DNA from 3 places in the Streptomyces sp. NPDC026092 genome. Region 2 is predicted to be linked to each of the others. Evidence: riboswitches for the same ligand, from Rfam matches in the RefSeq annotation. Region 2 holds a riboswitch; each other region holds the start of a gene.

What was found. Region 2 has a riboswitch for thiamine pyrophosphate ahead of thiO (glycine oxidase ThiO). Riboswitches for the same ligand answer to the same signal wherever they lie in the genome.
Region 1: another riboswitch for thiamine pyrophosphate. It lies ahead of thiC (phosphomethylpyrimidine synthase ThiC); the one in region 2 lies ahead of thiO (glycine oxidase ThiO).
Region 3: another riboswitch for thiamine pyrophosphate. It lies ahead of AB0F56_RS03130 (thiamine ABC transporter substrate-binding protein); the one in region 2 lies ahead of thiO (glycine oxidase ThiO).

What each region holds. Positions count from the first base shown of each region.
Region 1 is NZ_JBEZYN010000004.1:76,000-85,500, reverse strand. Features, by position in the region: gene AB0F56_RS07635 (cupin domain-containing protein) at 1-32, shown strand, start outside; gene AB0F56_RS07630 (DUF5326 family protein) at 164-382, shown strand; gene AB0F56_RS07625 (helix-turn-helix domain-containing protein) at 659-1,429, shown strand; gene AB0F56_RS07620 (SsgA family sporulation/cell division regulator) at 1,568-2,002, shown strand; gene AB0F56_RS07615 (YibE/F family protein) at 2,007-3,410, opposite strand; TPP riboswitch at 3,482-3,629, shown strand; gene thiC (phosphomethylpyrimidine synthase ThiC) at 3,623-5,413, shown strand; gene AB0F56_RS07605 (hypothetical protein) at 5,525-6,397, opposite strand; gene AB0F56_RS07600 (metallophosphoesterase) at 6,559-7,782, opposite strand; gene AB0F56_RS07595 (LacI family DNA-binding transcriptional regulator) at 8,008-9,114, opposite strand.
Region 2 is NZ_JBEZYN010000016.1:18,463-27,963, forward strand. Features, by position in the region: gene AB0F56_RS24645 (Rv2175c family DNA-binding protein) at 41-406, opposite strand; gene AB0F56_RS24650 (FAD-dependent oxidoreductase) at 678-1,880, opposite strand; gene AB0F56_RS24655 (hypothetical protein) at 1,921-2,262, opposite strand; TPP riboswitch at 2,317-2,429, shown strand; gene thiO (glycine oxidase ThiO) at 2,427-3,629, shown strand; gene thiS (sulfur carrier protein ThiS) at 3,626-3,841, shown strand; gene AB0F56_RS24670 (thiazole synthase) at 3,847-4,641, shown strand; gene pknB (Stk1 family PASTA domain-containing Ser/Thr kinase) at 4,753-6,696, shown strand; gene AB0F56_RS24680 (deoxyribonuclease IV) at 6,703-7,554, shown strand; gene AB0F56_RS24685 (DUF4396 domain-containing protein) at 7,637-8,173, shown strand; gene AB0F56_RS24690 (sulfite oxidase-like oxidoreductase) at 8,221-8,853, opposite strand; gene bfr (bacterioferritin) at 9,030-9,501, shown strand, end outside.
Region 3 is NZ_JBEZYN010000002.1:102,716-112,216, forward strand. Features, by position in the region: gene AB0F56_RS03100 (ATP-binding cassette domain-containing protein) at 1-185, shown strand, start outside; gene AB0F56_RS03105 (hypothetical protein) at 167-1,312, shown strand; gene AB0F56_RS03110 (Rossmann fold nucleotide-binding protein) at 1,793-2,917, shown strand; gene AB0F56_RS03115 (hypothetical protein) at 3,006-3,950, shown strand; gene AB0F56_RS03120 (ABC transporter ATP-binding protein) at 3,958-4,977, opposite strand; gene AB0F56_RS03125 (iron ABC transporter permease) at 4,977-6,599, opposite strand; gene AB0F56_RS03130 (thiamine ABC transporter substrate-binding protein) at 6,638-7,717, opposite strand; TPP riboswitch at 7,804-7,911, opposite strand; gene rlmN (23S rRNA (adenine(2503)-C(2))-methyltransferase RlmN) at 7,941-9,047, opposite strand; gene AB0F56_RS03140 (phosphatidate cytidylyltransferase) at 9,162-9,501, opposite strand, start outside.

The sequences.
Region 1 (9,501 bases), on a different contig from region 2:
TCATGGTGGTCTTCTCGCCGCCGGAGGGCTGAATTCCCCTAGGGGGTCGATCAGGGGAGAGCAAGGGCTCCGAGGCCCCCGCGGCGCAGGTGCCGCACCTAGCATCGAAGGTGCCCGGCGCAGAGTGCGCGGGACGGACTCTTCGGGAGATGAGGTAGGCGCGATGGCGGTACAAGAGATTCTCGCGGGGATGCCCTGGTGGGTGAAGTGGGTCGCCATACCCGTCATCGCCCTGTTCGTCTTCGGTGGCCTGATCATGAGCATCGCGTCCATCGTGATCGGTCTGCTCTTCAAGGTGCTGGTCTTCGTCGCCCTGGTCGGTGGACTGATCTACGTCGTACGGAAGTTCATGTCCTCCTCGACCTCGCGCGAGGATTGGTAGCACGATCTACCCGCCGGTACGGGGCGTCGGCCGGGCGTTAGCCCGGCCGAGGGACGCCGCCCTGGAAACCGGGGTCAGGCCTTGGAGCTGCCATTAGAGTGGAAAATCTCTGCCGCCCCGGGGAAAACAGGCCAACCTTCCGCGCTGATCCGCGGGTGTCCACGTGTCTCGGGCGGGTCCGCCACCGGACCCCACCGGTTCCCAGGCCGCGGCGGGCGCGGGGGCGGCCCCCGCGGGCGGGTGTACGGCACCCGTCGTCACGCCTGGGGGTGACCTTTGGCCACGGCTACGCAGTCCGCCGTTCCTACGCTGATCGGCTCGGTGCAGCGGGCGCTGAGACTCTTGGAGGCCGTGGGCTCCCACGAGGACGGGGCCCCTGCCAAGCAACTGGCGCGTGAGGCGGGACTTCCGCTGCCCACCGCGTACCACCTGCTCCGCACCCTGACGCACGAGGGCTATCTACGCCGCGAGAAGGGTGTGTTCGTCTTCGGCGACGCAGCAGGTCGTCTCGCTGGTGGCGGAGTTCTGCAGAATCGTCGCACCAAGATCGAAGACTCCCTCGCGCACTGGCGCGACGAGATCGGGGTCCCCGTCTACTTCGCGATCTACCGCGAGGGCGAGATCGAACTCGTCGCCGTCGCCGACACCCCCGCCGCCCCCGCCGTGGACGAGTGGGCCGACTTCCGCGAGACGGGGCACGCGCACGCGATCGGGCAGTGCCTGCTCAGCCAACTGGATTTGAAGAGTCGTCAAGACCACCTCGACCGCCATCCGGTGGAAGCCATCACTCCGTACACGGTGCGTAACCAGAGTGCGCTTTTGGAGCGTTTGGGCGGAATGGGGCGAATGGAGCCCCTGGTGGAGCGTCAGGAATATGCGCTCGGCACAGTTTGTGCCGCGATCCCCATCACAGCGGGGTCCACGGCGGCCGCCATGGCCATTTCCCTCCCCCTTCACCAGGAAGAACGGTTGCTGCCCGCAGTCGATCGGCTACGCAATGAGATCGGAAGGCTCCTCAGTTCCTTCGCTTTCTCTATCAGTATCTGAAAAATCACTCCTTGTGATCTGCTAGCCCTTCCAGCACGATTGCGTCAAGAGGGCCATGGGGGATCATTCCTGGCCGTTTTGATAACAGCTTTCAGCAGCCGTGTTTACACAACTGCTCCATCGACTGCGGGGTACATGATGCGAGAGTCGGTTCAGGCCGAGGTCCTGATGAGCTTCCTCGTCTCCGAGGAGCTCTCCTTCAGGATCCCGGTGGAACTGCGGTACGAGACCCGGGATCCCTACGCGGTGCGGATGACGTTCCACCTTCCCGGAGACGCGCCCGTGACCTGGGCGTTCGGCCGGGAGCTGCTGCTCGACGGCATCAACCGACCGAGCGGCGACGGCGATGTGCACATCGCGCCGACCGACCCCGAGGGCCTCTCGGACGTCGCCATCCGGCTCCAGGTCGGCAGCGACCGGGCCCTGTTCCGGGCCAGCGCGCCGCCGCTCGTCGCCTTCCTCGACCGGACGGACAAGCTGGTTCCACTCGGTCAGGAACGGACACTGGGCGACTTCGAGGACAACCTGGAGGCGGCGCTCGGCCGGATCCTCGCGGAGGAGAACGCCGGCTGACCGGTCACTTCGCGCGGCGGCGCCGCCCGCGTCCGGAGGGCCTGGATGAACGCTTCTCCAGCGAGCCCGGCGAGCCGGCTCCGCCCGCCCCGCCGGCCGCTGCCGCTCCCCCCGGCCGGTCCGCCGAGACCACGAGCGCGGCGAGAACGGTCGTGACCGGAACGGAGGCGACAAGACCGATCGAACCGACCAGCGTGCGGACGATCTCCTCCGCGACGAGTTCGCTGTTGGCCACCGTCCCCACGCTGCTCTGCGCGATGGAGAAGAGCAGCAGCAGGGGCAGGGCCGCGCCGGCGTACGCGAGGACCAGCGTGTTCACCACGGACGCGATGTGGTCGCGGCCGATCCTGATGCCCGCCCGGTAGAGACCGCGCGGCCCGAGCCGGGGATCGGCCTGGTGCAGCTCCCACACCGCCGAGGTCTGCGTCACCGTCACATCGTCGAGGACGCCGAGCGAGCCGATGATGATGCCCGCGAGCAGCAGACCGGACATGTCGATGTCCGGGTAGAGCCCGTGGATCAGACCGGTGTTGTCGTCCGTGTTGCCGCTCAGCGAGGCCCAGCTGATGAAGAACGAGCCGAGCAGACCGATCAGCAGCAGCGAGATCAGGGTGCCGAGCACCGCGACCGAGGTGCGGGCGGACAGGCCGTGGCACATGTAGAGCGCGATCAGCATGATCGCGCTCGACCCGACCACCGCCACCACCAGCGGATTCGACCCCTGAAGGATCGCCGGGAGGATGAAGAAGGTCAGGATCATGAAGCTCACGGCGAGCGCGATCAGCGCCATCACGCCACGCATCCGGCCGACCAGCACGACCGCCACGGCGAAGATCAGGCCGAGCACCGCCAGCGGCACCTTGCGATTCACGTCCGTCACCGAGTACTGCAGGTCGCGCGGCGCGTCCGGCGCGTACGCCACCACCACGCCCTGGCCCTCGTCGAGTTGGCGCGGCGCGTCCGGCTGCACGATCTCGACGAACGTACGGCCCTTGTCCGGACCGCTCGTGACCTCGATCGTCGCCTTCTCGCACTCCCCCTGCTGGGCGTTGGCCGCCTCGCGCCCCTCGGGCGTCGAAGTGTCGCCGGTCGGCGGGACCTGAGCGGCGTTCACGTCCTTGCAGTCGACCTGCTCCACCGAGACGACCTTGCCCTGGTACGTCTGCCGGTCGAAGCCGACGCCGGTGCGCTCGTGCTCCGGGGCGCCGCCCGGCCACAGCACCACCAGCCCGACCACGACCGCCGCGGCGAACGGGATCAGGACAGCGGCGATGACCCTGCGCAGGTGCCGGGAGACGGGCGCGGCCGGCCCATGGCTGTGCGAATGGCCGTGCCCGTGGCCCGCGTCGCCATGGGCGCCAGGGCCGTCATGACCGTCGGGTTCAGGGGTCTGCTGCGAGGAAGTCACCGACCGATCATCGCAAGAACGGCGGGGGCCCACTGTTCAGCACGGCCGGATTGACGCTAGCGTGGTGACACCTTTGCACACGCGGGAGCTCGGAGCACCGGGCTGAGAGGGCGCTGATCACCGTACGCGCGTACTGAATGTACGTACGGGAGGAGGCTGCGCCGACCGCCGAACCTGTTACCGGGTAATGCCGGCGTAGGGAGATCGGTCTCATGACCATTCAGGATGCACGCACGCCTGCCACCAGCGAGAACGCCGGCCAGGACGAGCGCAAGCCGGGTTGGCACAAGGGGTACGTCGAGGGCTCGCGCCCCGACCTCCGCGTGCCCGTCCGGCAGGTGCACCTCACCAACGGCAAGGACGTGACGCTGTACGACACGTCCGGTCCGTACACCGACCCCACCATCGACACCGACGTACGGCGGGGCCTGCCGCCGCTGCGCGAGAACTGGATCATCGGGCGGGGCGACACCGAGGAGTACGCGGGCCGCCCGGTCCGTCCCGAGGACGACGGCATCAAGCACACCTCGCCGCGCGGCGGTGGGCTGAAGAACCTCGACGCCGTCTTCCCCGGCCGTCCGCGCCTGCCCCGCCGGGGCCGCGGCGGCGAGGCCGTGACCCAGCTCGCGTACGCCCGCCGGGGCGAGATCACCCCGGAGATGGAGTACGTCGCGATCCGAGAGAACGTTTCTCCCGAGGTCGTACGGGAGGAGATCGCGGCGGGGCGTGCCGTACTGCCGGCCAACGTCAACCACCCGGAGATCGAGCCGATGATCATCGGCAAGCGGTTCCTGGTGAAGGTCAACGCCAACATCGGCAACTCCGCCGTCACCTCCTCCATCGAGGAGGAGGTGGAGAAGATGACCTGGGCGACCAAGTGGGGCGCCGACACGGTCATGGACCTGTCCACCGGCCGCAACATCCACACCACGCGCGAGTGGGTGCTGCGCAACTCTCCCGTGCCGATCGGCACCGTGCCGCTCTACCAGGCCCTGGAGAAGGTCGACGGGAAGGCCGAGGAGCTGACCTGGGAGATCTACAAGGACACGGTCATCGAGCAGGCCGAGCAGGGCGTCGACTACATGACGGTCCACGCCGGAGTCCTGCTGCCGTACGTCCCGCTGACCGCCCGTCGCAAGACCGGCATCGTCTCGCGCGGCGGCTCGATCATGGCCGCCTGGTGCCTCGCGCACCACAAGGAGAACTTCCTCTACACGAACTTCGAGGAACTCTGCGAGATCCTCGCGACGTACGACGTCACGTACTCGCTCGGCGACGGCCTGCGGCCCGGCTCGATCGCGGACGCCAACGACGAGGCGCAGTTCGCCGAACTGCGCACGCTCGGCGAGCTGAACACGATCGCCAAGCGGCACAACGTGCAGACGATGATCGAGGGCCCCGGGCACGTCCCGATGCACAAGATCAAGGAGAACATCGACCTCCAGCAGGAGATCTGCGAGGAGGCGCCGTTCTACACCCTCGGCCCGCTGACCACGGACGTCGCGCCCGCGTACGACCACATCACCTCGGGCATCGGCGCCGCGATGATCGCCTGGTGGGGCACGGCGATGCTCTGCTACGTCACGCCGAAGGAGCACCTGGGCCTGCCCAACCGTGACGACGTGAAGACCGGCGTCATCACGTACAAGATCGCGGCGCACGCCGCGGACCTGGCCAAGGGGCACCCGGGGGCGCAGGAGTGGGACGACGCGCTGTCGGACGCGCGGTTCGAGTTCCGCTGGGAGGACCAGTTCAACCTGGCGCTCGACCCGGACACGGCCCGTGAGTTCCACGACGAGACGCTTCCGGCGGAGCCCGCGAAGACCGCGCACTTCTGCTCGATGTGCGGTCCGAAGTTCTGCTCGATGAAGATCTCGCAGGACATCCGCCGGGAGCACGGCGGCGACCTCAAGGCGGACGAGATCTCGGCCGGTATGGCGGAGAAGTCCAAGGAGTTCGCGGCGGCCGGCAACCGCGTCTACCTGCCGCTGGCGGAGCAGTAACCGGAAGGGCCCGCGATCCACGGGGGGATCGCGGGCCCTTGGGCGCCGCCGCCGGTTCCCGGGGCCCCGTCCGCGCGAACAAGGTGGCCGTGCCGCTCCTGGGGCTCCGGCTCAGTCCGGTCGGTGTTCCGAAGGGCCGATCTCCGGGCCGGTGTGGCCGGGGCCGGTGAAGTCCGGGCTCGTGAACTCGGGCCCGGTGTAGTCGGGGCTCGTGAAGGTGGGGCGCGTTCCGGACGAGCCTTCGTTCGGGCTGGAGAAGTCCGGTCCGCTGTAGCCGAATTTGGCTATGCGGTCGGTGCGCGGCGGTGGCACGGACGGTGGGTCCGGCGGTCCGGGGGCGGCCAGGGCCTCGCGGAGGAACGGCAGGATGCCCCGTTCCAGCAGGGCGCGGCGCCAGGCCTCCCGGGCCCGGGACAGCTCGTCGTCCGCTTCCGTACGGGGTGGGTCGCTCGCGGCCACTTCCGTGGAGCGGTTGCGCAGCGCCGTGACCAGCAGCCCGACGGCGGCGCAGAAGAGGCCGGCGGCGGCGACGGCCCCGAAGAACCAGCCCGCGGTCAGCAGGGTGTCGGCGACGGTGAGCGTGGGTGCGAGCACCTTCAGCACGGCGCCGACCAGCAGGAATATCAGAGCGGCCGGCCCGGCGAGGACCGGCGCGAGGACGGTGACGATCGCGACGATGCCCGCTCCCGGGCCGCCGCTCGCCCCGTCGCCGTCCGCCGTCAGGACGGCGTCCATCACGCTCGTACCGCTCGGTGAGCGGACCTCTTCGCGGACTTTCACGAAGTGGTCGTACTCGATCGCCGCCGCGGCGGTGATCAGGGCCGTCGCGCTCAGCGCCATCGTGCGCAGTTGGCCGGCCGTGAGCCGTTTCCCGATCTCGGCGAGATCTGGATGGTCGTACGCGTTGCGCAGTGCGTCGTCGAGGAGGCGCTCGTACTCGGCACGATCCTCGGTCAGCAGGTGCGGAGCCACGTTCATGTGCATCCCCCGATGCTCCGTAGGGCCGCGTTGACCGTGGGATTTACGGCCGGTTGGGCGGAAACGGAGGAGAGCCTGCTACGGATGATCCGATGGTATTGCGGTTATGGCACAGGGTGACAGGGGGTTTCCTGAAATCGACTTCCCCGGATGCGCAGCGTTATGCGTCAGCCATGCAGGGGGAGTTGGACGACCAGCAGCTTTCCGGCCATGGTCACGCCGCCGTCCATGGCGATCGCCAGTCCGTCCGCGTACACGTGCGGACCGTCGACGCCCGGGCCCGAGCCGCCCTCGCCGTCCTCGGTGCCGACCTGGCCCAGGAGGTACGGGATGGGGCTGTGGCCGTGCACGACGCGGCTGCCACCGTAGGTGGAGAGGAGCTCCTGGACGGCCTGGGGGCCGGCGTCGTCGCGGAAGGCGAAGCGCTTGGTGAACTTGCGGAACACGTCCCAGACCTCGTCCGCGTCGTTCCGGTTGAGGATCTCGTGGACGGTCTCGTTGACGTCCTCGATGGTGCTGCCGTACTCGAGGTAGGCGGTGGTGTCGGAGTGCATGAGCAGATGCCCGTCCTCCTCCACCACGGCGTCGAGCCGGGCCATCCACTGCATGTGGACGTCCTGGAGCCGGTCCATGTCGTGCTTCTGGCCGCCGTTGAGCAGCCAGGCGGCCTGGAAGGTGGCGGTGCCGGCCCCGGAGTTGACGGGGGTGTCCCCGAAGCGCTTGGCGCCGATCAGGAGCAGCTCGTGGTTGCCCATCAGGGCCTTGCAGTAGCCACCGGCGGCGGCGGCCTCCGCGGACAGGCGCATGACGAGGTCGATGACCCCGATGCCGTCGGGACCGCGGTCCGTGAAGTCGCCGAGGAACCAGAGGCGGGCGTTGCCCGCGGACCAGGCGCCGGCCTCGTCGATGAGTCCCTGCTCGCGCAGGGCGGCGACGAGTTCGTCGAGGTAGCCGTGGACGTCGCCGACCACGTAGAGCGGTCCGGGGCCCTCGCCGGCGGCCGGGGCGGGCGCGGGGGACGGGACCGGGTCCACGCGGACCTGGACGGTGTCTCCCCGGTTGATCACCGGGAGGTCGCGCTCGGTGGGGGTGTAGCCCTCGGGCAGCTCGTCGTCCGGGAAGGCGTTCCCGGGGTGGCCGGGAAGGGCCGAGGAGAGCGAGACCGGGGGCGTGAGGGAGGACAGGGCGGAGGCGCCGAGGCCGAGGTGGAGGGTCGGGTCCGCGACGGGCCGGACGATCTCGTCGGGGACGACGGGATGCCCCGCGGGGGGCTCCAGGGGTTGGCCCTGCACGGGCACGCGGGCGTACGGCGGTACGCGGAAGTCACGCAATGTCGCCGTGCGCACCACGGGTTCCTGCCCGGCCCCCTGAGTCATCGACCCCTCCACCACCGTCGCGATGCCCTGCACATCGCGGACCGGCCTGGTCGGGGTGGTCCGCGGTGTCGTGCGCCCATCATAGGAATGAGGGTCCGCCTGTGTGACGCACCAGGGGTGGTGAATCCGGGTCCACTCCGGGTTCACCGGTTGTTTCGCCCGAATTGAGAAGGTCCGGTCCGGGGTCGGAGCAGGGCCGGGCCGGAGTTTGTGTCCGGCACGGCCCCAAAGCCGACCCTTTCAGTCCTTCGCGGGAGACCGGGGCGGGCTGACCGTCGTTCGCGGCGAACGCCTCTGGGAGGACGTCCGGACGATGAGTTCGGTCGGTATCACCTGCTCGACCGGTCCGTCGGTGTCGATCCCCTCGATGGCGTCGATGAGGAGCTGGACGACGGCCGTGCCGATCCGGCGCGGTTTGAGCGAGAGGGTCGTGATGGGCGGTTCGGTGTTGGCGTAGACGGTCGACTCGCTGCAGCAGACCAGCAGCAGATCGTCCGGTACGCGCAGTCCGTAGCGGCGGGCGGCCGCCAGCAGATCGGTTCCGTTCGGGTCGAAGAGGCCGTAGACGGCGTCGGGACGGTCGGGGCGGGCGAGCAGCCGGTCGGCCGCGACGGCGCCCGCGCACGGATCGTGCGCCGGATAGGCCTCGTAGACGGGGTCCTGGCCGACCCGCTCGCACCAGTTGAGGTACGCGGTGGTGGACAGGCGGGTGTACGTGTCGGTGGTCGTGCCGGTGAGAAGGCCGATCCGGCGGGCGCCGGCGTCGGCGAGGTGGTCGAGGAGGTCGAGGACGGCGGCTTCGTGGTCGTTGTCGACCCAGGCGGTCACCGGGAGGGTGCCGGCGGGGCGTCCGTCGGAGACGACAGGCAGGCCCTGGCGGACGAGCTCGGTGACGACCGGGTCGTGGTCGGAGGGGTCGATGACGACGGTGCCGTCGAGGGCGACGTTCGACCAGACGTCATGGCGGGAGGTCGCGGGCAGGATGACCAGGGCGTAGCCCCGGGCGAGCGCGGCCGATGTGGCGGCTCTGGCCATCTCCGCGAAGTACGCGAATTCGGTGAAGGTGAAAGGTTCATCCCCGTATGTGGTCACGGTCAGGCCGATGAGGCCCGACTTGCCGGTGCGGAGCGTGCGGGCCGCCGCGGATGGGCGGTAGCCCAGCCGATCTGCGACCTCGCGGACGTGGCGGCGGGTGGCGTCCGGGAGCCGGCCCTTGCCGTTGAGCGCGTCGGAGACAGTCGTGATGGAGACCCCGGCGGCGGCGGCCACATCCCGGATGCCCGCTCGCCCCTGCCGGCTTCCCCGGGTCTGTGCCCGGCTCACCTGGTGCTTCCCTGCTGCTGTCATGGCGAGCCGATAGTAGGGCGAGGGCGGGTGGTTGGGACGCTCGCATATTCACTCGTTGACAGGCACGTTTCTGCATGATCGAGAACCCTCAATTGCCTTCGAAGGAAAGGGGGTTAAGGGGTCTCGCGTGCGATCTATGGTTGTCGACCCGTATGGGCCTGCCAGGGAGCCCATGTCTCGAAGAGGTCTCAACTCACCTCTACGGGCGACGCGCGCCACGGCGCCCGCCACCAGCGCGCGCCACCCGATCGCGCGCTCCCCCAGTTGTCCACAGCATCCGCCATCCGTTGTCCACAGCCCATTCGCAGCGGAGGCGAATCCTCATAAGGTGAGGAGCATTGGTGGTACGGACGGTCGAGGAGGACCACAGTGAGCGCAGTGAGCGAC
Region 2 (9,501 bases):
CGGCCCCCAGGGCCTCCTGTGGTGTTTCGGAGCGTGTGCGTCAGACGGCGAGCGCCTGGGCGCGGCGCTTCACCTCCGTGCCGCGATTCTCGCTGAGGGCCTGCGCGGGCGTGCCCGGCAGGGTGGGGTCGGGAGTGAAGAGCCACTCCAGCATCTCTTCGTCGGTGAAGCCGTCGTCCTTCAGGAGGGTCAGGGTCCCGGAGAGGCCCTTGACCACCTTGTCGCCGTCGATGAAGGCGGCGGGCACCTGAAGCGCCTTGTTCTCGCCGCGTCGTACGGCGATGAGCTGGCCCTCCTTGACCAGCTGCCGCACGCGCGTCACCTCGACATCGAGCATTTCCGCGATGTCGGGGAGGTAGAGCCAGGCGGGGACGAGAGCATCGGTCTTTGCGTCAATCTCGGTCACGGGAACAAGCCTGCCATCCCGGACTGACAGTCGGTAGTCGGGCTAGGGGCTGTCCGGCGGATCAGGGCCGGAAAGGACGCGGCGTCTGGCGCATGGGGCCTCCCCAGGCCCTCTGGGCCCAGGGGACGCATCGCAAGGCGCCGGAGCGTCTCGATAGCGGAGCTATCGGGGCGTTTCGGCAACGCGGCGTGGGGGTCCCCCCTGCTCGAAGAGCTTGGGGGAGTGCCGTGCCAGGCGTCGCGGCCCCGGCCATGATCCGCCGGACAGCCCCTTACTGGACTGCGGCCTTCAGAGGGACGGTGGGGTCGGTGGCGCGGGTGGGGTCGAGCTTGGCGCCGGACTCGATCAGCTTGCGGCCCTGGGCCAGGTCGCGGGGGCGGCCGACGGCGAGCAGGGCGACGAGGGAGCCGTCGTGGAGCCAGAGGACGGACCAGGAGGGGTCGGCCGGGTCACCGCGCCGGACCAGTTCGGCGGCTCCGCTGTGGTGGCCGGCGTACTGCACGAAGCGGCCGAACTGCTCGGACCAGAAGTACGGCACCGGGTCGTAGACCGTGGGGGTCTCGCCGATGATGTCGGCCGCGACGGCCCTCGGGCCCTGGAGCGCGTTGTCCCAGTGGTGGACGAGGAGCCGGGCGCCGTAGCGGGCGGAGGGGAAGGAGGCGCAGTCGCCGACGGCGTACACGTCGGGCAGGGAGGTGCGCAGCCGGTCGTCGGCGGTGACGGAGCCGTCCGCGCCCAGGGCGATGCCGGAGCCGGTGAGCCACCGGGTGGCGGGCCGGGCGCCGATGCCGACGACGACCGCGTCGGCGGGCAGCCGCCGGCCGTCGGTGAGGACGACCGTGCCGGGTTCGACGGACTCCACGCGCGCGTGGGTGAGGAGTTCGGCGCCGCTCTCCTCGTACCAGCGCGCCATCGGGGCGGCGACCTCGGCGGGCAGCGCGCCGGCGAGCGGGCGGTCGGCGGCCTCGACGACGGTGACCGCGCACCCCGCCTCGCGCGCGGCGGTGGCGAACTCGGCGCCGATCCAGCCGGCGCCGACGACCACGATGTCGTGGCGGCGCTCCAGGACGGGCTTGAGGCGGGCGGCGTCGTCGAGGGTGCGCAGCAGGTGGACCCCGGGGACGCCCTCGGTGCCGGGCAGGGTGATCGGTTCGGCGCCGGTGGCGAGGACCAGGACGTCGTACGGGACGGGCCCGGCCTCGGTGTCGACCTCGTGAGCGTCGGCGCGCAGCCCGGTCACGTCGAGGCCGAGGCGCAGCTCGATGGCGAGCGCCTCGAAGTCGACGTCGAAAGCCGAGTCCTCGGCCTTGCCGAGGAGGACCGCCTTGGACAGCGGCGGCCGGTCGTAGGGCTGGTGGGGCTCGGCCCCGATGAGGGTGACCGCCCCGGTGAAGCCCTGTTCGCGCAGGGCCACGGCGGTCTGCACCCCCGCCATCCCGGCGCCCACGACGACGACCCGCTGCTCTGCCTGCATCTGCTCGCTCACCCGTTCACCTTAACTATCTGACGTACCGTCAGGAAGGCAGCTGTTCCACGACGCTGGTGCCGGAGCCCTCCTGGGACTCCCATGCCCAGCTCTCCTCCAGCCGAACGCGCCCGTCCGGCAGCTCCACCACGAGCGAGACGCAATGCCCGGAAGAGGTCGTTCCGTCCTGCTTCAGCTGGACGTAACGGAAGTCGAGCCGGTCCCCCGCGCGCGTGCCGACGAGAAACCCGCGCACGACGTCCCCGCCCGCGTACTCGGCCCAGATCCGGCCCTCCTCCTCGTGGTACGTGAACCGGGTACGCGTCCCGACCTGACCGGGGGCCTGGTCGGCGACCGGCGCGAGGACGAGTCCGTCGAGAGAACGGGGCACGGTGGAGGCTCCCTTACTGGGCGTCGGGGGCTGGGGTTAGGCTGACGGTCAACGTAGAGCACTCGCGGGAGCCCGGACGCACCGGGCTGAGAGGGAGGCTGGCCGGCCTCCGACCGTACGAACCTGATCCGGGTCATGCCGGCGAAGGGAGGGGCTGGACGCCCATGTCGCGTACACGCAGTACGGGCAGTACAGGCAGTACCCGCAGCACAGGCGGTACCTCCGACGTTCTCGTCGTCGGGGGCGGCATCATCGGCCTGGTCACCGCCTGGCGGTCCGCGCAGCGCGGGCTGAGCACGGCGGTCGTGGACCCCGAACCCGGCGGCGGGGCCGCCCGCGTGGCGGCCGGGATGCTCGCCGCCGTCACCGAACTCCACTACGGCGAGGAGACCCTGCTCGCCCTCAACCTCGCCTCCGCGCACCGCTACCCCGCGTTCGTCGCCGAACTCGAGGAAGCCACCGGGCACGACGTCGGCTACCGCGCCTGCGGCACGCTCGCCGTCGCGCTCGACGCCGACGACCGGGCCCATCTGCGCGATCTGCACGCCCTGCAGATCCGCTCCGGCCTGGAGTCGGAGTGGCTCAACGGGCGCGAGTGCCGCCGCCTCGAGCCGATGCTCGCCCCGGGCGTGCGCGGCGGACTGCGGGTCGACGGCGACCACCAGGTCGATCCGCGCCGCCTCGCCGCCGCCCTGGTCACCGCCTGCGAGCGGGCCGGGGTGGTCTTCCACCGGAGCCTCGCCGAACGCCTCACGGTGGTACGGGACCGGGCCACGGGCGTGACGCTCGCCGACGGCACCGAGCTCACCGCGGACCAGGTCGTGCTGGCCGCGGGCAGCCTCAGCGGCCGGCTCGCGGGCGTACCGCCGGAGGTCCTGCCGCCCGTACGTCCCGTCAAGGGACAGGTCCTGCGGCTGACCGTGCCGCCCGCGTTCGCGCCGTTCCTGTCCCGGACCGTCCGGGCGGTCGTGCGCGGCAGCCACGTCTACCTCGTCCCGCGCGAGAACGGCGAGCTGGTCGTCGGCGCGACCAGCGAGGAGCTGGGCTGGGACACCACCGTCACGGCGGGCGGGGTGTACGAGCTGCTCCGCGACGCCCACGAGCTGGTCCCCGGCCTCACCGAGCTGCCGCTCACCGAGACCCTGGCGGGCCTGCGCCCCGGGTCGCCGGACAACGCGCCGCTGCTCGGCCCGACCGCGCTCGACGGCCTCCGCCTCGCCACCGGGCACTACCGCAACGGCGTGCTGCTCACTCCGGTCACCGGCGACGTCATGGCCGAGTTCCTCACCACCGGCGCGCTTCCTGACGAGGCCCGCCCCTTCACTCCCCGCCGCTTCTCCCCCGTACGACAGGAGCAGCCCGCATGACCGCCACGAACACGACCGTCTCCGTCAACGGCGAGGCGCGTGTCCTCGCCGCGCCCACGACCCTCGACGCCCTGGTCACCACGCTCACCACCGCGCCCTCGGGCGTGGCGGCGGCCGTCAACGAGACCGTCGTGCCGCGCAGCCAGTGGTCCGCGACCGTCCTCGGCGAGGGCGACCGGGTCGAGGTCCTCACCGCCGTCCAGGGAGGCTGAGCGCGATGTCCGACGACACCTTCCTCCTCGGCGGTACGGAGTTCTCCTCCCGGCTGATCCTCGGCACGGGCGGCGCCCCGAGCCTGGAGATCCTCGAACGCTCCCTGGCCGTCAGCGGCACCGAGCTGACCACGGTCGCCATGCGGCGGCTCGACCCGACCGTGCGGGGCTCGGTCCTCTCCGTCCTGGAGAAGCTCTCGATCCGCGTGCTGCCGAACACGGCGGGCTGCTACACGGCGGGCGAGGCGATCCTGACCGCACGCCTGGCCCGGGAGGCGCTCGGCACCGACTGGATCAAGCTGGAGGTCATCGCCGACGAGCGGACCCTGCTGCCGGACCCGGTCGAGACCCTCGACGCGGCCGAGACGCTGGTCGACGACGGCTTCATCGTCCTGCCGTACACCAACGACGACCCGGTCCTCGCGCGGAAGCTGGAGGACGTGGGGTGCGCGGCGATCATGCCGCTCGGCTCGCCGATCGGCTCCGGGCTCGGGATCCGCAACCCGCACAACTTCGAGCTGATCGTCGATCGCGCGGGCGTCCCGGTGATCCTGGACGCGGGGGCCGGCACGGCCTCGGACGTCGCCCTGGCGATGGAGCTGGGCTGCTCGGCGGTCATGCTCGCCTCCGCGGTGACCCGGGCGCAGGACCCGGTCCTGATGGCGGAGGGGATGCGGCACGCGGTGGAGGCTGGCCGCCTGGCCCATCGGGCGGGCCGGATCCCGCGCCGGCACTTCGCCGAGGCCTCCTCCCCCACGGACGGCCGCGCGGTCCTGGACCCGGAACGCCCCGCGTTCTGAGCCCGCGGGAGCCCTTCGGGACCCGAGGCGCGCCGTGCGTCGCGTCACAGGTGTGCTGCGGTCGGGCCGGTGGGGAACGGGGTGGCCTCACCGGCTCGTAAACTCGGGGCCGTGGACACGACCCTTCAGGACCCCCTCGTCGGGCAGCTGCTCGACGGCCGCTACCGCGTCGACGCGCGCATCGCCGTCGGCGGGATGGCCACGGTCTACCGGGCCGTCGACACCCGGCTCGACCGGGTGCTCGCGCTCAAGGTGATGCACCCGGCCCTCGCCACCGACGCCGCGTTCGTCGAGCGGTTCATCCGCGAGGCCAAGTCCGTCGCCCGGCTCTCCCACCCCAATGTGGTGGGGGTCTTCGACCAGGGCGCGGACGGCGCGTACGTCTATCTGGCCATGGAGTACGTCGCCGGGTGCACCCTGCGCGACGTGCTGCGCGAGCGCGGGGCGCTCCAGCCGCGCGCCGCGCTCGACATCCTGGAGCCGGTGCTCGCCGCGCTCGGGGCCGCGCATCGTGCCGGGTTCGTGCACCGGGACATGAAGCCGGAGAACGTCCTGATAGGGGACGACGGCCGGGTGAAGGTCGCCGACTTCGGTCTCGTACGGGCGGTCGGCTCGGCCACCAACACCACGGGGTCGGTCCTGGGCACCGTCTCGTACCTGGCGCCGGAGCAGATCGAGCACGGCACGGCGGACACCCGCGCCGACGTGTACGCCTGCGGTGTCGTCCTGTACGAGATGCTGACCGGCTCCAAGCCGCACTCCGGGGACACCCCCGCCCAGGTCCTCTTCCAGCACCTGAACACCGACGTCCCGGCCCCCTCGGCGGCCGTGCCCGGCCTCGCCCTCGAACTGGACGAGCTGGTGGCGACCGCCACCGCCCGCAACCCCGAGGTCCGCCCGTACGACGCCGTCGCGCTCCTCGCGCACGCCCGGGAGGCCCGGGCGGCCCTCGGGGACGCGCAGCTGGACGCCGTACCGCCGCAGGCGCACGCCGAGGAGCGTACGGGGGCGGAGGACCGGACCAGCGTGATCCCCCGGGTCGCGTCGGCGGCCGCCCGTCCTGAGGACGACGTCCAGCACACCAGCCGGCTCCCGATGCCGCCGACCGAGCTCGGGCAGGAGCTCCGCTCCGAGGGCCGGGCGGAGCGCCGGGACCGTGGCCGGCGCCGGCCGCGCGGTCCGCTGCTCGTCGTCGTGGCCGTCCTGCTCGCGCTGGGGATCGGCGGGGGCGTCTGGTACATCAATTCCGGCCAGTTCACCCGCGTCCCGGCCGTCCTCGGCCAGACCGAGGAGAAGGCGACCAAGCGGCTGACGGACGCGGGGCTCGACGTCCGCGCGACGAAGCGGGCGTTCAGCGACGTGTACGAGCGCGGCACGGTCATGGCCACCGACCCGGCCTCGGGCCAGCGGATCCGGGGCAACGGCACGGTCACGCTCACCATCTCCCGGGGCCCGGAGATCGTGAAGGTCCCCCGGCTCAAGGGGAAGCCGCTGGCGCAGGCCAAGCGGCTGCTCGCCGACGAGGGCCTGCTGGTCGGCGTGACGACGACGGCTTTCAGCCAGGACATCCCGCAGGGCGCCGTGATCAGCTCCGACCCGGAGCCGGGCACCGAACGCAGCCCCGACTCGGCCGTGGCGCTCGTGGTCAGCAAGGGCCGCCCGATCGACGTTCCCGACGTGGCCGGCGACTCGGTGGCCGACGCCACCAGCACGCTCCAGGACGCCGGGCTCAAGGTGGAGATCGCGACCGAGCAGATCCACTCCGCCGAGGCGGCCGCCACGGTCGCCGCCCAGTCGCTCGCGGAGGGCAGCCGGGCCGCCCAGGGCGACCGGATCGTCCTCACGGTCTCCAAGGGGCCGCGGATGATCGAGGTCCCCGACGTGACGGGCGAGTCGACCGACTCCGCGCGCACGAAGCTGGAGGCGGCGGGCTTCGAGGTGAAGGTCGAGAAGACCTTCCCCTTCCTCGGCGACACGGTCTCCGGCCAGTCCGTCGACGGCGGCACCACCGCGCCCGAGGGCTCCACCATCGCCATCACGATCAAGGGACTGTAAGAACTCATGCGCAACCCCGTCGGCGGTCATGTCCCCGTGGCCGGCGGTCTCGCCACGGTCGGTCTCGGCTACGCCCGCGAACTGGGCGCGGAGACGGTCCAGGTCTTCGTCGCCAACCCGCGCGGCTGGGCGACGCCCGTCGGCAACCCGGCGCAGGACGAGCTGTTCCGCGCCGGGTGCGAGGCCGAGTCCCTGTCGGCCTGGGTGCACGCCCCGTACCTGATCAACTTCGGCTCCCACACCGAGGCCACCGTCGAGAAGTCGGTCGAGTCGCTCCGGCACTCGCTGCGCCGGGGCCGCGAGATCGGGGCGAAGGGCGTGGTCGTGCACACCGGCTCGGCGACCGGCGGCCGTCCGCGCGCGGAGGCGCTCGCGCAGGTACGGGAGCGGATGCGGCCGCTGCTGGAGGAGCTGACGCACCCGGACGATCCGTTCCTGCTCCTGGAGTCGACGGCCGGGCAGGGCTTCTCGCTCTGCTCGCGCGCCGAGGACTTCGGCCCGTACTTCGAGGCACTCGACCACCACCCGAAGCTCGGGATCTGCCTCGACACCTGCCACATCTTCGCCGCGGGACACGATCTGACCGGCCCGCACGGCATGCGGCAGACGCTCGACGAGCTGGTGGCGACGGTGGGCGAGGGCCGGCTGAAGCTGATCCACGCCAACGACTCCAAGGACGTCGTCGGCGCGCACAAGGACCGGCACGCGAACATCGGGGCCGGGCACATCGGCGAGGACCCGTTCCGCGAGCTGATGCGGCACCACGCGACCGAGGGCGTGCCGCTGATCATCGAGACGCCGGGCGGGAAGGAAGGCCACGTCGCGGACGTGGAGCGGCTGAAGAAGCTCCGGGGCTGAGATTCCCGTTGAGGAATACCCCTAGGGGGTATACGGTTCCTGTGTAGGCAGCAGGAACCGCAATCGGTCATTGGGGGAACCCATGCAGCACGAAGCGCACGCCGACCCGCACGCCCACCACGACGGACACGGTCACGACGGACACGACCACGGACAGGGCCACGGACAGCCCCCGGCCAAGGCCAGCTGGTCCATGGCGATGAAGGCCACCCTGCACTGCCTGACCGGATGCGCCATCGGCGAGGTCCTCGGCATGATCATCGGCACCGCGCTCGGCTGGGGCAACGCCCCGACGATGGTCCTGGCCATCGCCCTGGCCTTCTTCTTCGGCTACTCGCTCACGCTCTGGGCGGTCGTCCGCGCGGGCCTGAGCCTGAAGGCGGCCATCGGCGTCGCGCTCGCCGCCGACACGCTCTCGATCACCGTCATGGAACTCGTCGACAACGGAGTGCTGCTCCTGGTGCCGGGCGCGATGGACGCGCACCTCTCGGACGCGCTCTTCTGGGGCGCCCTGGCGTTCGCCTTCCTCGTCGCCTTCCTGATCACCACGCCCGTCAACAAGTGGCTGATCGGCCGCGGCAAGGGCCACGCGGTGGTCCACCAGTACCACCAGCACTGACCGAGCACCGGCACCGACACCGGCACCGGCACCGGCACCGGCACCGATCAGAGTTCCGGGCCGTCCCCCGGCTCCTCCTGGTACGAGTACCGCTGTTCCTTCCAGGGGTCGCCGAGGTTGTGATAGCCGCGCTCCTCCCAGAAGCCGCGGCGGTCGGCGGTCATGTACTCCACGCCCCGGACCCACTTGGGCCCCTTCCAGGCGTACAGGTGCGGCACCACGAGCCGCAGCGGGAAGCCGTGCTCGGCGGTGAGCAGCTCACCGTCCTTGTGGGTGGCGAAGATCGTCTGGTCGGAGGCGAAGTCGGAGAGCCGCAGGTTCGCGCTGAAGCCGTACTCGGCCCAGACCATCACATGCGTCACGTTGCCGGCCGGCGGGGCCAGATCCAGGATCGTCCGGGCCGGCACCCCACCCCATTCGGCCCCGAGCATGCTGAATTTCGTCACGCAGTGCAGATCGGCCACGACCGTCGCGAACGGGAGGGCCGAGAACTCCTCGTGGTTCCAGCACCGCTTGTCGCCGTCCGCCGTCGCCCCGAAGACCCGGAACTCCCAGCGGTCGGGCTTGAACTTGGGGACGGGGCCGTAGTGGGTGACCGGCCAGCCGCGCTGCAGCCGTTGCCCCGGCGGAAGATCCGTCTGCCCTGCTTCCCGGTGTACCCCGCTCTCCGGCTGACCCATGTCATCCATGGTGACAGACCGCGAGGGGTGGTCATGACCAGCCAACCTCCCCAGCAGGGCAGCTTTGGGGCAACTCCCACTAAGCCTGCACTTACTGGACGGTCCCCAACCGTGGTGCAAGGATGCGGCCATCCTGCCCAGTCACGACTTAGACATGCGTGGAAGGAGCCTCTGCGATGCAGGGCGACCCCGAGGTCCTCGAGTTCCTCAACGAGCAGCTGACCGGCGAGCTGACGGCCATCAACCAGTACTGGCTGCACTACCGCATCCAGGACAACAAGGGCTGGACCAAGCTCGCCAAGTACACCCGCGAAGAGTCCATCGATGAGATGAAGCACGCGGACAAGATCACCGAGCGCATCCTGATGCTCGACGGTCTGCCCAACTACCAGCGGCTCTTCCACGTACGCGTCGGCCAGACGGTCACCGAGATGTTCCAGGCGGACCGCCAGGTGGAGGTCGAGGCGATCGACCGCCTCAAGCGCGGGATCGATGTCATGCGGGCCAAGGGCGACATCACCTCGGCCAACCTCTTCGAGGAGATCCTCGCGGACGAGGAGCACCACATCGACTACCTCGACACGCAGCTGGAGCTGATCGAGAGCCTGGGCGAGGCGCTGTACATCTCGACGCTGATCGAGCAGCCGA
Region 3 (9,501 bases), on a different contig from region 2:
AGGTCCTGCGGACGCTCACGGCCGCGGCCCGCTCGCACCGGATCACCGTGCTGCTCGCCACCCACGACCCGGAGGTGGCCGCCCTCGCCGACCGCTCGGTCGCCCTGCTCGACGGGCGCCGGGTGGGCACCGCGTCGCCGACCACCGGGGCGGAGGGCGTCGCCGCGTGCTCGCTCTCCGTCTAGTCCGCGGGACCCACCCCCTCGTCCTGCTGCGGCGCCTCCTGGTCGCCGCGGCGGCCGCGGGGGTCGGCTTTCTGCTGCTGTGCACGCTGGGGTACGCCGTGGGCCACCCGGAGCGGTCCTCCGCCGCGACCCTGCGGCTGCTGTGGTGCCTGATCCCGATGGCCGCCACCGTGCACTTCGCGGTGGCCGTGGCCCGTACGGATCCCAGCACCCGGCCGCGCCCGGGGCTCTCGGCGATCGGGCTCGGCCCGGCGCGGCTCACGGCGATCGCCGCGGCCTCGACGGCCGTCGCGTGCACGCTCGGCTCGATGGTGGCGCTGCTGTTCTACCTGCACCTGCGCGGCGACATCACGGGCCTGCCGTTCGACGGAGCGGCGGCGGAGCTGCTCGCGGCGGGTCAGCCGATCCCGCTGGCGGGCGCGCTCACGCTCCTCGCGATTCTCCCGGTGACCGCCTCCACGGCCGCCGGCCTTGCCCTGCGCCCCCGCAAGACCCCGGCGGCTCCCGAGGGCGCGGAGCGGACGGCCCCCTCGGGCCTGCCCTGGGGCGTGGCGCTCCTGGCGGTCGGCCTCGCGGTCGAGACGTACGCGGGCCAGGGCGGGGACAGCGGCGGACTGCCGCTCCCCGGCCGCTTCGAGGGCAGCCCGGCGGGGGTGCTCGCGGGCTGGATCCTCACCGCGATCGGCCTCGCGATGGCGGGCCCCGGCATCACCCACTGGTGCGGCCGGCTGCTCCAGGCCGTCCGCCCCGGCGCGACCCGCCTGCTGGCCGGCCGCGTCCTGATGGACGAGTCCCGCCGCATCGGGCGCCCGCTCGGCGTGGTGTGCGCGGTGGCCTCGGGCGCGGTGGCGGCGGCCACGCTGTACGACGCCGGGGCGGGCGACTTCGGCCCGCTGACCGGCCTGGGCGCGGCGCTGGTGATGGCCTGCACGACGGCGACGCTCCTGACTGCGGCCCTGGAGTCCAAGCAGTGCCGCGCGCACACCACGGAAGCCCTGGTCCGCCTGGGCGCGCCACCCACAGTCCTCCGCACAGCAGCCCTGATGCGCGCTGCCGCCCTACTGACGATCTTCCTGCCCCTGACCTGGCTGGTAGGCACCTTGGCAGCAGTCCCACTGGGCGGCTGACGCGACCCGCTTCGCCGCCCGGCTTCCCCACACCCCGCCGGCCACCCCACCCCGGGGTTCCCCACTCCCCCACCCACCCCCGGCTTCCGCGACTCCCGTCACTCCCCACCCACGCCCGGGTGCCCCCGCTCCCGTCACTCCCCACCCACCCCCGGGTGCCCCCGCTCCCGCTGCTCCCCGCCCACCCCCGGGTGCCCCCGCTCCCGCTGCTCCCCGCCCACCCCCGGCTTCCCCGCTCCCGCTGCTCCCCGCCCACCCCCGCCCACACTCCCGTGTGGGCAATCGTCCCGCAGGGCGGGACGGGTGGGCACACGGGACGAGGGCGCCCTGGCGGGCGCGTCCGCCCCGACCGCCCCGCACCACGGGCGCGGCGCCCGGACAGGCCCCGCCCCCTGGGCGCGGCCCCCCCGGACAAGACCCCGCACCCCGGCCGCGGCGCCCCGCACGACCGGCCGCACCCCGGGCCCCTACCCTGGCCCCATGCCCCACCGCGAGGAACGCGAAATCCACACCCCCGCCGAGTTCGACGAGGTCATCGCCCGCGGCTCCCTCCAAGGCCACCGCGTCCAGTCCGTGGACCTCACCGACCGCACCTTCGCCCTGCTCTCCACCTCCACCACCGGCGCCGTCTTCCTCGGCTGCGAGCTCCAGCCCGAGGCCGCCGCCAAGGTCCGCGCCGACGGGGCCCTCGTCTTCCCACCCGTACCGGAGCTGCCGTTCGACCCGTACCGCGCCCACCTCTACTCCCCCGCCGAACTGTTCGACCACGTCGAGGACGAGGGGTACGAGGCGACGCCCGACTTCCTCGCGTACGACTGGTTCCAGCAGACCAAGGCCGACGGCGACATCTTCGCGTCGATGCTCCGCTCCATCCACGACGACGCCATCTCCGACGCCCTCGACGAACTCCTCGTCGGCACCCGCGTCGTCGGCGTCATGGGCGGCCACGCGATGGGCCGCGGCACCGACGCGTACGCCGGGGCGGCCCGGCTCGGCCGCGCGCTGGCCCGCGACGGGCTGACCGTGGCGACCGGCGGCGGCCCCGGCGCGATGGAGGCCGCGAACCTCGGCGCGTACACCGCCCCGCACGCCGACGACGTCCTGGACGAGGCGCTCGAACTCCTCGCCAAGGCGCCCTCCTTCACCCCGTCGATCACCGACTGGGCGCGCGCCGCCTTCGAGGTGCGCTCCCGCTGGCCGAAGGGCGGCGACTCGGTCGGCATCCCCACGTGGTTCTACGGCCACGAGCCGCCGAACCCCTTCGCAGGCCACATCGCCAAGTACTTCTCCAACGCCACCCGCGAGGACGGCCTGCTCGCCCGCTGCGACGCCGGTGTGATCTTCCTGCCGGGCGCGGCCGGCACGGTGCAGGAGATCTTCGACAACTCGACCCCGAACTACTACGAGTCGCGTGGGGGTCCCCCCAGCCGAAGGCGAGGGGGAGAGCCCACCCCCATGGTCCTGGTGAACCGCGCCCACTGGACGGAGCGCCTCCCCGCCTGGCCCCTGCTCCAGGCCCTGGCCGCCGAGCGCCCGATGGCGGCGCGGATCGCCCTGGTCGACTCCATCGACGAGGCCCCGGAGGCGCTCCGCCGTCTGAGCTGAAGCACCGGGTCGCAGGAAGCAACTTCGACGGCCGATCCCACGTCTGGCAGTCCGTACCGCCTCCTGCCTCCCGGAACGGAGCCACTCCGTGCTCATAGGACTGCTGACCGCCGTCGCCGCCTCGATCTGTTACGGCACGGGCTCCGTGCTGCAGGCCGTCGGCTCGCGCAAGTCCGCGCGGCGCGAGGCAGCCGCCTCCGGACAGTTCACCGGCCGCGGCGGGCCGAGCCTCGCGTCGACCGCGAAGGCGGCGACGACCTGGGAGTTCGTCGTCGGTACGGTCCTGGACTTCATCGGCTTCGGCCTCGGCGCGCTCGCCGCCCGGATGCTGCCGCTCTTCCTGTCCCAGACCGTGATCAGCGCGAACCTGGTCATCACGGCGGTCCTGAGCGTCCGGCTGCTCGGCATCCGGCTGAGCCGCGCGGAGTGGACCTCGATCGGGGTGGTCTGCTCCGCCCTGGTGCTGCTGGCCACCGCGGCCGGCCCCGAGGGCAGCGGGCACACCCCGATCGCCACGCACTGGTGGCTGCTCGCGATCTCGCTGCTCCTGATGGCCGGCGGCACCGTTGTCGTACGTCTCCTGGGCGCGCGGGCGGCGATCCTTGCCGGTCTGCTCTCGGGGCTCGGCTTCGGCGCGCTCGGCGTGGGCGTACGCATCCTCAACGGCATCGACCCCTTCGACCTCGGAGCGCTCCTCACCGACCCGGCGCTGTACGCGATCCTCGTCGCCGGAATCGGCGGCATGTACCTGCACACCGTCGCGCTGCAGATCGGCTCGGTCAACGGAGCGACGGCGGCGCTCGTGGTCGGCGAGACCGTACTCCCCGGGATGATCGGGGTGTGGTGGCTCGGCGACACCTCCCGCCCGGGCTTCGCCTGGCTGGCCGTCCTCGGCTTCCTCCTGGCGGTCGCGGGCGCGGTCGCGGTGGCCTGGTACGGCGCCCCGGAGGCCCACGGCGCGGAACCGGCGGCACCGGACGACGAGCCGGCACCCGCCCCACGGGAGCCCGCCGGCTCGGGCGCTCCCCGATAAGCCCCCGCTAGTCCGCGAGGACCACCACCTCGTCCGCCGCGAACGTCACCCCCACCTCAGCCCCCACCTCCGGGGCGTCCCGCAGGGCGCGCTCGGCCTCCAGGGGCGGGCCTTCGGCCGGGCGGAGGAGGACGGCGACGTGCGTGCCCCGGAACGTACGGGACTCGACGACGCAAGCAAGGCCGTCCGCCGGGGCCACGAGCCGGACGCCCGCCGGGCGGACGAGGACCTCCCGCGCGCCCTGGGGCGAGCCGTCGGGCACCGGGACCTTGCCCCACGGGGTCTCGGCGGCGGCGCCGCTCACCGTGCCGGGCACGATGTTGTCGAAGCCGAGGAACCGGGCCACGAACGCGGAGGCCGGGTGCCGCCAGACGTCGAGGGGCGTCCCGGACTGGGCGATCCGGCCGTCGCGCATCACCACGACCCGGTCGGCGAGCGCGAAGGCCTCGCCCTGGTCGTGCGTGACGGCGAGCACGGTCGTACCCAACTGGCGGAAGAGGGCGCGTAGTTCGACGACGAGCCGTTCCCGAAGGCCGCGGTCGAGCTGGCCGAGCGGCTCGTCCAGCATCAGCAGCCGGGGCCGGGGCGCGAGCGCCCGGGCGAGCGCCACGCGCTGCTGCTCGCCGCCGGAGAGCGCGGCGACGGCCCGGCGCGCGGCCCCGGGCAGCCCGACGAGCTCCAGCAACTCCCGTACGCGTACGTCCTGTTCGGCCTTGGACACGCCCCGCATGCGCAGCCCGAAGGCGACGTTGGAGCCGACGTCCCGCTGCGGGAAGAGCTGGTGGTCCTGGAACATCAGGCCGACCCCGCGCCGGTGCACGGGCACGCCCGCCTGGTCCGCGCCGTCGAGCCGGACCCGCCCGCCGTCGAGCGCCTGGAGTCCGGCGACGGCCCGCAGCAGCGTGGACTTGCCGCTGCCGCTCGGGCCGAGCACGCACACGATCTCGTGGTCGGCCACCTTCAGGTCCACGGAGTCGAGCACGGCCCGTTCCCCGAACCGTACGGTCACGTCCTCGAAGTGCAGCATCAGAACTCCCCGGAGCCGGAGGTGGTCCGGTCGACACGGAGCCGTTCGAGGAGCAGCAGGGACACCGCGCACACCACCATCAGAATCGTCGAAAGGGCCATGGCCTGGCCGTAGTTGAGCGCACCGGGCCGACCGAGCAGCCGGGCGACGGCGACGGGCAGCGTCGGGTTGTCGGGCCGGGCGATGAAGACCGTCGCGCCGAACTCGCCCAGCGAGACGGCGAAGGCGAACCCGGCCGCGATGAGCACCGCCCGCCGCACCAGCGGCAGATCGACCTCGCGCCAGGCCCGCAGCGGCGAGGCCCCGAGCACGGCCGCCGCCTCCCGCAGCCGCTCGTCCACCGCGCGCAGCACGGGCAGCATCGTCCGTACGACGAAGGGGACGCCGACGAGCGCCTGCGCGAGCGGGACGAGGATCCAGCTGGCCCGCAGGTCGAACGGCGGCTCGTCCAGGGTGATCAGGAAGCCGAAGCCGACCGTGACCGCCGAGACCCCGAGCGGCAGCATCAGCAGGGCGTCGAAGCCACGCACGAGCCGCCCGGCACGCCGGGTGAGCGCGGCGGCCGCGAGTCCGCCGATGAGCAGCGCGAGGGCGGTGGCGACGACCGCGTACCGCAGGGAGTTCCCGATCGTGTCGACCATGGGCACGAGGAAGGTGCCGGAGGGGTCGACGGACTGGAGGGCCCGGTAGTAGTCGAGCCCGTACCCGTCGGGGGTGGCGAAGGACCGCTCGATCAGCACGGCGAGCGGCAGCACGAGCAGCAGGACGATCGAGACGAGGACGCCCGCGAAGAGCGCCCACGCGCCGATCCCCCGGGGCCGGCGCGCGGTCTGCTCGGGCGGGACGAGCTTCAGGGCCGTCTCCCGCCGCCGTACCGTCCGGGCGTGCACGGCGAGGACGATGCCGACGGCGACGAACTGGACGATCGTGAGGACGGCGGCCGTCGTCAGGTCGAAGCGGTCGACCGTCTGCCGGTAGATCTCCGTCTCCAGGGTGGAGTACGCCGGTCCGCCGAGGATCTGGACGACGGCGAAGGAGCCGGCGGTGAAGAGGAAGACCATCAGCGCGGCCGCGGCGACGGCGGGGGCGAGCGCGGGCAGCGTCACCGTCCGCCACGCCCGGAACCGGGAGGCGCCGAGGACGCGGGCGGCCTCCTCCTGGCGGGGGTCGAGCTGCGCCCACAGTCCGCCGACGGTCCGGACGACGACGGCGTAGTTGAAGAAGACGTGCGCGAGGAGGATGGCCCAGACGGTGGTGTCCAGGCGGACGCCCCACAGCTCGTCGAGGAGCCCGCCGCGGCCGACGAGCGCCAGGAACGCCGTGCCGACCATGACGGTCGGCATCACGAAGGGCACGGTGACGACGGCGCGCAGCAGCCCCTTGCCGGGGAAGTCGAAGCGCGCGAAGACGTACGCGCCGGGCAGCGCGATCAGCAGGGTCAGCGCGGTGGAGGCGAGCGCCTGCCAGAGGGTGAACCAGAGGACGTCGAGGATCTCGGGCCGGGTCAGCGTCTCGCCGAACCGGCCGAACTCCCACGCCCCGTCGACCCGCAGCCCGCGCTCGACGATCGAGGCGACGGGCCAGGCGAAGAAGAGCGCGAAGAAGGCGACGGGCACGACCATCAGGCCGAGCCGCGCCGCGCTTCCCCGGCGGTCGGGAACTACTTCAGAACGGTCGAGGACCACGACTGGATCCACTGGTCACGCTTCTCGGCGATCTTCTCGGGCGCCATGGTCTGCGGCTTGTCGATCACCACACCGTGCTGGGTGAACAGCTCGGGCAGCTGCGCGCCCTCGGTCACCGGGTTGACGAACATCTGCAGCGGCATGTCTTCCTGGAACTTCTTGGAGATCAGGAAGTCGATGAGCGCCTTGCCGCCTTCGGGGTTCTTCGCCCCGTTCAGGAGTCCGGCGAACTCGATCTGCCGGAAGCAGGTGCCGGTGGAGACCCCGGTGGGGGCGTCCTTCGGCTGCGGCTCGGAGTAGAGGACCTCGACCGGCGGGCTGGAGGCGTACGAGACGACCAGCGGGCGGTCTCCCTTGGCCTGCTTGCCGCCGGCGGAGCCGGAGAACTCCTGGTTGTAGGCGAGCTCCCAGCTGTCGACGGTCTTCACGCCGTTGGCCTTGAGCTTCGTCCAGTAGTCCTGCCAGCCGTCGTCGCCGTACCGCGCGGCGGTGCCGAGCAGGAAGCCGAGGCCCGGGGAGGACTTCTCGGGGTTCTCGACCACGAGCAGGTTCTTGTACTCCGGCTTGGCCAGGTCGTCGAAGGTCTGCGGGGGCGCGAGCTTCTTGTCGGCGAAGTACTTCTTGTCGTAGTTGACGCAGATGTCGCCCGTGTCGATCGGGGTGACCCGGTGCTCCTTGTCGAGCTTCGTCTCGGGCAGGACCCGGTCGAGCCCCTTCGCCTCGTACGGGACGAAGATCCCGTTGTCGAGCGCGCGGGAGAGCAGGGTGTTGTCGACGCCGAAGAAGACGTCGCCCTGCGGGGAGCCCTTGGTCAGGATCTCCTTGTTGACGGCGACGCCCGCGTCACCGCTCTTGAGGACCTTGACGGTGAAGCCGGTCTGCTTGGTGAACTCCGCCAGGACCTCCTTGGAGGCGTTGAAGGAGTCGTGACTCACGAGGGTCACGGTCTTCGGCGCGGGCTCACCGCTCTTGCCCGCCGCGTCGCGGATGTCCTCGGTACCGCACGCGGCGAGCGTCGTGACGCCCAGCGCGGCGGCGATCGCCGCAGCGACCATCTTCTTGGTGCTCACTGAAATTCCTCCTGGGTGTGACCAGGAAGAGACGCGGCCCTGCCCACCGGGAGGTGGGCAGGGCGCAACAGCTCGAGTTGCGACCGAACTTCCTACCCAGAATGACCTGGGCGAGGTTCAGAGGGTCTGCGGTCCGATGACCGCACTCTCAGCGCTGTGGCGCTCCCCTGTCGGAATATGGAGATGTGTTCGAGCACAGACTACAAGGTCAGCGCTCCGAGGCCGCCAGCTGTCCACAGGCACCGTCGATCTCCTGCCCGCGGGTGTCACGGACGGTGACCGGAACACCGTGGGCGGCGATGGCCTCGACGAAGGCCTTCTCGTCCTCGGGCCGGGACGCGGTCCACTTGGACCCGGGCGTCGGGTTCAGCGGAATCAGGTTCACATGGACCCGCTTGCCCTTGAGCAGCCGCCCGAGCAGGTCGCCCCGCCAGGCCTGGTCGTTGATGTCGCGGATCAGGGCGTACTCGATGGAGATCCGGCGGCCGGACTTCTCGGCGTACTCCCACGCGGCGTCGAGGACCTCGCGGACCTTCCAGCGGGTGTTGACGGGCACGAGGGTGTCGCGCAGCTCGTCGTCGGGGGCGTGCAGCGAGACGGCGAGCCGGCACTTGAAGCCCTCGTCGGCGAAGCGCAGCATCGCGGGCACGAGGCCCACGGTGGAGACGGTGATCCCGCGCTGCGACAGCCCGAGCCCGTCCGGCTCGGGGTCGGTGAGCCGCCGGATGGCACCGACGACCCGCTTGTAGTTGGCGAGCGGCTCGCCCATGCCCATGAAGACGATGTTGCTGAGCCGCGCGGGCCCACCGGGCACCTCGCCGTCCCGCAGGGCGCGCATCCCGTCGACGATCTGGTGCACGATCTCGGCCGTCGACAGGTTCCGGTCGAGCCCGGCCTGCCCGGTGGCGCAGAACGGACAGTTCATCCCGCAGCCGGCCTGCGAGGAGATGCACATGGTGACCCGGTCCGGGTACCGCATGAGCACGGACTCGACGAGCGTGCCGTCGTGCAGCTTCCACAGGGTCTTACGGGTGGTGTCGTCGTCGCACGAGATGTGCCGGACCACGGACATAAGGTCGGGCAGCAGCTCCCCCTGCAACTTCTCGCGGGAGCCGGCGGGGATGTCGGTCCACTCGGCGGGGTCGTGGGCGTACCGCGCGAAGTAGTGGGTGGACAGCTGCTTGGCGCGGAACGGCTTCTCGCCGATCGCGGCGACGGCCTCCTTGCGCTCGGCGGGCGTGAGGTCGGCAAGGTGCCGCGGCGGCTTCTTGGCTCCGCGGGGCGCGACGAAAGTGAGTTCTCCGGGCTTGGGCATGGTCCTACCAGTGTCGCAGAGGAACGGAGAAGGGCCCGACGAATGGGGGCACCCCCATAGCCCCGGAGGGGCTATGGGGGAGGACAACGGGCGCTTCACCTACAAATTCGCAGGTCAGGTGGTGCCGACGAAGACGACCAACAGCAGCCAGACCACCGGAGCCGTAGGCAGCAGGGAGTCCAGGCGGTCCATGATGCCGCCGTGACCGGGCAGGAGCGTGCCCATGTCCTTGATGCCGAGGTCGCGCTTGATCATCGACTCGCCGAGGTCGCCGAGCGTCGCGCTCGCCGCCACCGCGAGGCCGAGCAGCAGGCCCTGCCACCACGAGCCGTCGTCGATCAGGAACTCCATGCACAGCGCGCCCGCCGCCATCGCGAACGTGACCGCTCCGAGCAGGCCCTCGCGGGTCTTGCCGGGGCTGATCCGCGGTGCCAGCTTGTGCTTGCCGAAGCGC